2 regions of the Erythrobacter sp. 3-20A1M genome follow, and region 2 is predicted to be linked to the other one. Evidence: riboswitches for the same ligand, from Rfam matches in the RefSeq annotation. Region 2 holds a riboswitch; the other holds the start of a gene.
What was found. A riboswitch is a leader RNA that binds a small molecule or an ion and turns the genes downstream of it on or off. The one in region 2 is predicted to bind cobalamin.
Positions count from the first base shown of each region.

Region 1: it holds a riboswitch for cobalamin, as region 2 does, so the genes downstream of both, F7D01_RS01275 (TonB-dependent siderophore receptor) here and F7D01_RS13820 (TonB-dependent siderophore receptor) in region 2, are expected to answer to the same signal.

Region 1 covers NZ_CP045200.1:271,834-276,254, reverse strand. Annotated here, with positions in the region: gene F7D01_RS01285 (bifunctional diguanylate cyclase/phosphodiesterase) at 1-1,518, opposite strand, end outside; gene F7D01_RS01280 (hypothetical protein) at 1,597-1,932, opposite strand; cobalamin riboswitch at 2,162-2,362, shown strand; gene F7D01_RS01275 (TonB-dependent siderophore receptor) at 2,453-4,357, shown strand; gene F7D01_RS01270 (ABC transporter substrate-binding protein) at 4,354-4,421, shown strand, end outside.
Region 2 covers NZ_CP045200.1:2,865,990-2,870,410, reverse strand. Annotated here, with positions in the region: gene F7D01_RS13825 (ABC transporter substrate-binding protein) at 1-472, opposite strand, end outside; gene F7D01_RS13820 (TonB-dependent siderophore receptor) at 476-2,404, opposite strand; cobalamin riboswitch at 2,565-2,775, opposite strand; gene cobO (cob(I)yrinic acid a,c-diamide adenosyltransferase) at 2,808-3,413, opposite strand; gene cobC (alpha-ribazole phosphatase family protein) at 3,410-3,943, opposite strand; gene cobS (adenosylcobinamide-GDP ribazoletransferase) at 3,934-4,421, opposite strand, start outside.

The DNA of each region.
Region 1 (4,421 bases), 520 kb from region 2:
CGCATCGCGCAGCGCCGCCTGGATGCCCAGCGCCGCACCGGGGGCCTTGATCTGCAAGGGCGACAGGTTGACGGCGACGCGGACGTCGTCGGGCCAATGCGCGGCGGTTTTCGCGGCTTCGCGCGTGATCCAGTTGCCAAGCGTGACGATCAGCCCGGTTTCCTCCGCCACCGGAATGAATTCGCCGGGGCTGAGTTCGCCCTTTTGCGGATGGAACCAGCGCACCAGCGCCTCGAAACAGCGGATGCGACCGGTGGCGAGATCGACCACCGGCTGGAAGAACACCGACAGCTCGTCGCGCTGGATCGCGCCGCGCAGTTCCTCTTCCAGTTCCCGCTTGCGAGCGAGGTCGCGGGTCATGGCGGCATCGAAGAAGCGGGCGCGGTCCCGCCCTTCGATCTTCGCGTGGTACAGCGCGAGATCCGCCGCCTTCATCAGCGCCTCCGGTTCGCCCGCATCTTCGGGCAGCAGGGCGACCCCGATCGAGGTGTTGATCTCCAGCCGGTCGCCGTCGAAGCGCATGGGGGCGAGAAACTGCTCCAGGAGCTGGTTGGCGAGATATTCCGCCGCGCCCCGATCGTCGACCTCGCAAAACAGCACGAATTCGTCGCCGCCGAAGCGGGCGAGCGTCGCCGTGGCGGGCATCGCGCTGCGCAGCCGGTTTGCGACCTCTTCCAGGACCCGGTCGCCGATCTGGTGCCCGAGCAGGTCGTTCACTTCCTTGAACCGGTCGAGGTCGAGCCAGAACAGCGCCAGTTGCCGGTCTGCCGGCACGCGCATCAGCGACTTGACCAGCGACTGGTTCAGGCCGGCGCGATTGGCGAGGCCGGTGACGACGTCGGTCAGCGCCAACGATTCCATCTTGCGCGCCAGCCGCTCGCTGGTCTGAGCCGCCGCGACCGAATCGCGCAGCGTATTGAACACCGTCATGGTGATCGAACCCATCGCCGGGCCGACCATGATCATGGTCAGGGCCAGAACCACCAGCGCATGCGAACCGTCGAGCAGGCAGGCGATAATGACGGGCACGAAAGTCAGGCCCAGCTGACCCAGCGCGATGTACGGACGGCCCGCATTGCGCGCGCAGATACCGATGCCGTAGCACAAGGCATTGGCGACCATCAGCGTCATCACCGCATCGCCCGGGCGATAATGAACGGTCAGCGCGGCGGCGATGCCGTAGAACAAGGCGTAGGAAAACGCCCCGATCTCGTAGATCCGTTCCAGATGGCGCGTGGTGTTGCGCACATCGTCGGGCGAAAGGAAATATGCGACCGCGACCCGCGCGGCCGCGATGGCACCGAATACTACGGCAATGGCGTTGAACAGCGGACGATCGATGAGCCAAGCGGCGATCCCGACCGCCATCAAACCATTCAGCGCGCCGATCGCCAGGCTGATGGGCTGGCTGTAAAGCGACACGACAAGCAAATGGCGCGCCTGGTTCGACAGCTCGTCGTCCCGGCGACGCGCCTGTCTTCTACGACGCTTCCGCACACGCTCGAAAAGTCTCGACATTCTTTGCGGGATAGTCCCGGGCATCTCTCTATTTGGTTAATGTCGCTATTACTGGCATCGCCAGCGGTTGATGGGGGCCTATGCGGGTGTCATTTCGCGGGAGGAGCGAAAGCGGTCCGCGAGTTCTTCCGCCAGTCGGCGGTCCAGCGTCTTGCAGATGCCACGCCACCATTCGTAGCGCTCCCGATCGCCGGCGAAGAAGGCGGTCTCGGCTTCCTCGGCGGCTCGGCTCGCGGCGTGGAGCCCGTGCTGGGAAAAGTGACGCAGCGCGGCGTTCACCATCTTCGGGTCGGTGGCGGGGTTCTGCGAGCGATTGCCATTATCGTTCGCCGCCCGTGCGCTCGCGCGCCTGGAAAGAGCGCGCACGACTGGAGAAGGCGCCACGCTGCGCGCCGCGGCATAGTAGAACTTCATGATGTACAACCCACCCCGACAGTGATCCCCGGCGACCGTAACCGCCCCTCAGCCATCTGTAGTGCGCGCAGGCTAAGGCTTTGCTGCCGCGAAAGGTTTCGGGGGTGTTAACATTTGCCCGTCCCGCCTCCGGCCGGACCGCCTTTCGTAAACCGTCATGGCCAAATGCGCGTCAACACGCGCGCAAAGGCTTGCCGCGCGCAGGACCGGGCCCTAAGGGGCGCGCGACGTCACGGGTTGTCCGGCGGGCGAGGGATCGACCGGCGGGCCTAAGAGGGAAGAGGGTGGAATACCCTCGCTGCCCCCGCAACTGTGACCGGGGAGCGCGCCTTCCAACACGCCACTGTCCCGAGCAAGTCGAAGGGTGGGAAGGCGGACGGCGCGCGACGATCCGGGAGCCAGGAGACCTGCCTGTGCGTGTCGTTCGGCCGGCGGGCGGGGTGTACCGGTGGCAAGCGGAGCGGGCATTTTCACGCCTGCATTCCGTCATGGGCGACATTTCGCACATGATGGAGAAGTTATGCGTAAATACCTGATACTCGGCGTTTCCCTGGCGGCGATCGCGGCGCCCGCGCTGGCCCAGCCGCCCGCACAGCCCGACGAGAACACCGATCCCTACGCGCTCGAGGAGACGGAGATCACCGTCACCGCGACCGGCACCCGGATCGAGGTGGAGGACACCGGCCAGCCGGTAACCGTGATCGGCCGGTCCGAGATCGAGAGTATCCAGGGGGCCGACATCACTCGCCTGCTCGAACGCGCGCCCGGCGTCACCTTCACCCGCAACGGCCCGCCCGGAGCGACCACCGGCGTCAACGTGCGCGGCGCGGAAACCGCGCAGCTGCTGGTGCTGGTCGACGGGGTGCGGCTGAACGATCCCTCCAGCCCCGGCGGCGGGTTCGATTTCGGCAATCTGCTGTCCGGCACGCTGGCGAAGCTCGATCTGACGCGCGGCTCCAACTCCACCATTTGGGGGTCGGATGCGATCGGCGGCGTGCTGGAGGCGACCACGCGCAGCACCACCGGGATCGACGCGAGCGCGGAATACGGCGCGCGCGACACCGTCTATACGACCGCCACGGCGGGCATCGGCGGCGATACCGGCTATCTCGGCATCGGTGGCGATTATTATCGCACCGACGGTTTCTCCGCCGCCGCCGTCGGTACGGAGCCCGACGGGTTCGAGCATTATTCCATCAACGGGCGGGCGCGATACTACCTCGACCCGGCCAGCGAGATCTTCGCCACGGCGCGCTACGCCCATGGCGACCTCGATATCGACGGGTATCCCGCGCCGACCTATACCTTCGGCGATACTCCGGAGACCCAGCGCACCAAGCAGCTCTCCGGCGCGGTCGGCGCGCTGCGCGATACCGGCACGCTCTACCTGAAGGCCTATTACTCCTTCGCCGATACGGACCGCGACTCCTACGCCTCCGATACGAGCGACACGCCTGCCTACAGCTACAAGGGCCGGTCGGACCGCATCGACGCGCGCGGCGAATACCGGTTGATCGGGCCGCTGCTGGTGGATTTCGGCGGCAGCTACGAATGGACTTCGTTCGAAAGCACCTACGACGCGCGGCAGAGCACCGGTATCGGTGGCATCTACGCGCAGGCGGGGATCGAGTACGGCGCGCTGTCCGCCCATGCGGGTGTGCGCCATGACGAGCACCAGGATTTCGGCGGCGCGACCAGCTTCGGCGCGGATGTCAGCTATGCCATCGTGCCGGGGCTGCGCCTGCGCGCCAGCGTGGGCGAGGGCTTCAAGGCACCCACGCTCTACCAATTGCTGTCCGATTACGGGAACGAGACCCTGGTGCCGGAAAACAGCACCAGTTTCGATCTCGGCCTTGCCTGGGGCGACCGCTCGAAGGACGGCTACGCCGCTGTCACGCTGTTCCGGCGCGATACCGACGACCAGATCGACTTCGTGAGCTGCACCGGCCAGACCACCGGCATCTGCACGAACCGGCCCTTCGGGACTTACGACAATGTGGGCAAGACCCGCGCGCAGGGCGTCGAGGTGGAGCTGGGCAGGGATCTGGGGGCGAACCTGTCCACCCGGCTCGCCTATGCCTTCACCGATACCGAGAACCGGACGCCGGGCGATGCGCGCGAGGGCAACGATCTCGCCCGCCGTCCGCGCCACGCGCTGACCGCCTCGCTCGACTGGCGCTCTCCGCTCGCCGGGCTGGTGCTGGGCGGCGACGTGCGGCTGGTGAGCGACAGCTTCGACGACAATTTCAATGCCACCCGGCTCGACGGTTACGCACTGACCACGCTGCGCGCCAGCCTGCCCGTGGGCGAGCGGTTCGAGCTGTATGGCCGGGTCGAGAACCTGTTCGACGTCGATTACACGAGCGTCGTCGGCTACGGCACGCCGGGCCGATCCGCCTATGTCGGGGCGCGGCTGAAGCTGTGAACCCGCGCGGCTGGACGGCCGCTTTCGCGGCGGCGGCGCTGGCGGGTTGCACCGCCGCGCCGCC
Region 2 (4,421 bases):
GCCGATCGGCCAGCGCCTTCAGTCGCCGATCCATCTCGGTGACGAGTGCTGCGGCCTCATTCGGCTTACCCAGTTCGGTCCCCACGCGCAGCACTTCGTCCCGCACTTCGGCAATCGATTGGGGGAAGCCAATCTGCACGACCGGCACGCCCGGTTCCTGCATGAAGTCGGCGATATCGTGCCCACCGCCATATGTTCGCACCACCAGATCGGGCTGCAGCGCCAGAACATCCGCAGTGCGCGGACGGACCGTGGGAATCCCTGCCGCCTCCGCCCGCATGTAGGAGAAGCGCTTCCCCGCATCGGGCGAAAGCGCGAGGATATCCTCTCGATCCGCGAACTTCAGGACATACTGGTCGGCGCAATAGTCGAGGCTGACGATCCGTCGCGGCGCCTCCGCTCCTCGCTCCGCCACCTGTGAACAGGCACAGAGCAAAAGGCACGCCAGCGCCGCGGGGATCGTCCGAACCATCGATTACATCCGGTAGCGCACGCCGCCGAACACCGCACGACCAGGTTGGCCGTAGCGGAAGATCGTTTCATACTGCTCGTCGAATAGGTTCTCTATCCGACCGAAAATTTCGATCTGCTCAGTAAGGCCAAAGCTCGCCCGAATATCGGTCACCACATAGCCATCGAGGCGGGTGGTGTTGGTGGCATTGTCGAAGCTGTCGCCCGCGACGAACACGGTGGCACCGATGCCGATGCCGTTCTCCATGCGGTAGTCCGCGACCAGACTGATCGTGTCTTCGGCGCGGCGCGGCAGGCGATTGCCGGTGATGTCGTTGCGGGCATCGATCGTGGTGTAGTTCAGCGCGACATCGAAGCCGTCGACCGGACGAAGCGCAAGGCCAAACTCCCAGCCGTCAGCGCTGGCCAGCGCGATATTGTCGTATGTTCCGGAAGGGCGGGGATTAGCGGGATCCTGGCACGCTGGGATGGGATTGCCGGTGCAGCCGACGAAAGCGATGAGGTTCTCGGCATCGCGTTCGAAGTAAGTGACGCCGATCTGGGCGCGGCGATCGAGGAAGCTGTGCGTGATGCCGATATCCCAGCTTTCGGACTCCTCGGGTTCTAGCGCGGTATTCCCGAAATCGCTGAACAGTTGGAACAACGCGGGCGCCTTGAAACCTTCGCCGAAACTACCGCGCAACACGGTATCGCCGCCGTTGGGCGAATAAGCACCACTGGCAGCGAAGGTCGTGTTGTTGCCGTAGGTTTCGTGATCGTCGTAGCGAACGCCGCCTGTCAGCGAGAGCCCCTCGATCGGAGTCAGGTTCAGCTGTCCGTAGACCGAATTGATCCACACGTCGTCGCCGGTCGCAGGAGCGCCGAAACTGGAACTGCGATATTCCGATTCCTCACGCTCGGCACCGAACACCAGCGTCGCAATCTCGGCTGCGTCGAACACGCCCTGATATTCATAGCGCACGTTCTCGCCGAAGGCATCAAAGGTCTCGGAATCCGTATCGAAGCTGAAATTCCTGCGGTCGATCCGGGTGTAGGCGATACCCAGTCGATTGCGAAAACGCCCGTCCAGAAAGTCTGCGTTGATGCCCGCATAGCCGACCAAATCTTCTCGATAGGAAACCTCGTTGGTGTCCCCCAGGCCGGTAGCGGTGAAGCCGTCGATCTCGACCTCGCTGTCGGCATAGAAACCTCGCAGATCGATCGAGAAATTCTCACCCAGCGCAATATCGAGCTTGGCGTTGGCACCCAGGCTTTCAAAGCCGTCCGGCTCGGTGCCGCCGCGCGCTTCGCTGAATGCCGAAATGCCATCGGTGCGATAGTAATTGCCGCCGACACTAAGGCCTACGGGACCAAACCTTCCCGACACATTGCCGACGAGTTCCGCAGTATCGCGCTCACCATATTCCGCGCGAGCGAACACCCCGAACTCCTCGGTCGGTTCGCGGGTGATGAGGTTCACGACGCCGCCGATAGCCTGGCTGCCGTAAAGGACGCTTTGCGAACCACGCACCACTTCGATCCGTGCGATATTGCCTGTCAGGGCAGGACCGAAGTTGAAGCCGCCACCCGTCGAAGAGGGGTCGTTGAGCTTGACCCCGTCGATCAGCACGACGGTCTGGTCGCTCTCGGCACCACGGATCGAGACGCCTGTGCTGGTTCCGATGCCGCCATTGCGGTTGAAGGTGACGCCCGGGACTGTGCGCAGGATGTCGAGCACTTCACTCGGCTGGCGGTTTACGATCTCCTCTTCCTCGACCACTGTAACCGATTCGCCAACTTGGCTGATCGCACGTTCGGTGCGGTTGGCCGTGACCACGATCGTTTCGGAGTTCACTTCCTCGTCTTCAAGAAGATCGACCGACTGGGCAAAGGCTCCAGTCGAACACAGTGCCACGGCCGATGCCGCGACGGACAAATAGAATGCGGATTTCATTGACATATCCAAAGCCATCCCACGCGGAGGCCCCGGTGCCCGCATGGTCAACTCGACAGATGGCCCGCCGCGGCTCGCACCGAGCCGCGACTCCGGAAACCGGCCTGACTGTCGTTACTTCGGAAAAGAACTTTCCTGTCCCAAGGGGCTGGACCCGGCCCCGGACGAACGACGCGACGGCAGGTCTCCTGGCTTGCCGATCAACGTCTTCGAACCGTCTTCCCGGCGCCACCCAGTGAAGGGTTTAGCCAGTGACATGTTGGTTCGGGACTTCTGGCTCACAGTTGCGGGCACAGCGCCGGTATCGCACCGGCTTCCCTCTTAGCTTCAGGCGATTTCGCACCTGCAGCACCGTCTGTTCGCGCCAATGCTCGCCTGGTCCGTTGCTGTCAATCCTTGCTTGCTAGAAGTCGATGCCCTGCTGCGCGCGGATCCCGGCATGATAGGCGTGCTTGATTTCGGCCATTTCGGTGACAGTGTCGGCATAGTCGATCAGTTCGGGCTTCGCGTCCCGCCCGGTCAGGATGATCCGGGTATCGCCCCGGCCTTCGAGCACTTCGATCGCTTTTGCGGGCGTCAGGTATTCGTAGCGCAGCGCAATGTTAATTTCGTCGAGCACGACTAGAGCGTAGTCACCGCTTGTGATGAGTTCACCGGCCTTGGAGAGAGCTTTCTCCGCGGCTTCGATATCGCGATCCTTGTCTTGTGTGTCCCATGTGAAACCATCGCCCATGACGTGCCAATCGACGAGATCGGGAAAGCGCGCGAAAAACTGCTTTTCGCCCGTCTTCCACTTTCCCTTGATGAATTGCACCACCGCGACTTTCTGTCCCCAACCCAGCGCGCGGGCGATCACTCCGAAGGCCGAGCTCGACTTGCCCTTGCCATTACCGGTTTGGACCAGCACGAGGCCGCGCTCAGGATCCGTGAGCTCCCGGCGCCGCTTCGCTTGCGCGGCCTGCAGCTCCTTCATCTTTTGCTTGTGCGTATTGCTGTTGGTCTCGCTCATACGACCTCTTTTGGTTCAATGGTGAGGGACTGGCCGAAGCCGAGTTCCATTTCAAATGGGTTCGGTCGGCCAAGAGCTGCGGCAACGCAACGGACAACACCAAGATGTGTGACGGCAAGGATGTCACCACCAAAATCTGCCGCGTCGCGCAGATAAGCTCGCACTCTTTCGATCATCTGTGCAACACTCTCCCCCCCATGGGGTCGCGCACCTTCGACATCTTGTGCCCACGCATCGATTTCGCTGCGCGAAATGGCGTTCCACGGCAGCATTTCCCAGTTCCCAAAATCGATTTCCATTAGCCTCGGGTCGGCATGGACCGGAAGGTCGAAATACACGGCCAACCGCTCAGCCAGCGCGGTGCATCGGATCAACGGGCTGCTGTCGATCCGCGCGAAGCTTCCAGGCAATGCGTTCATCAGAGCGCTGAAGCGTCCGTCGTCTAAGGGTCTGGTGGTCACGTCCGACTGGCCGTAGCACGTGCCCTTAGCGATCTCAGGCTCACCGTGACGCAGCAAAGTCAGAGCCATGCCAGCATGCCGAGATAGAAGCCGACTTCGCTGATCTGCTGCACCGCGCCGAGGCAGTCGCCGGTATAGCCGCCCAGCTTGTGCTCGAAGAGCAGCCGCGTCGTAACATGGCCTATCGCAAGGCCGGCCAAGCCGCATAGTGCAGAGCCGGGCCCAAGAATGGTCGCACCGATTGCGGCCGCAGCGATCCCGGTGAGCGTCGCCACCACCAGCGGCGCTGCTCCGATCCCCTTCGCAACCGGCTTGGCGATCCCCTCGGCCCGTGCGTAACGACTTGTCGCGATCACGATCACCGCCGACAGGCGCGAGGCTCCGTGCGCCATGGGCAGAGCGGCGAGTGCGACCATGAAAGGGAGTTGCGCCAGCGACGCGATCTTGAGCAGCAGAACTATGAACAGCGCTGCGGCTCCGAAGGTGCCGAGCCGGCTGTCGCGCATGATCTCCATCATTCGCTCCGGCGTTGTCGCTCCTTGCCCGT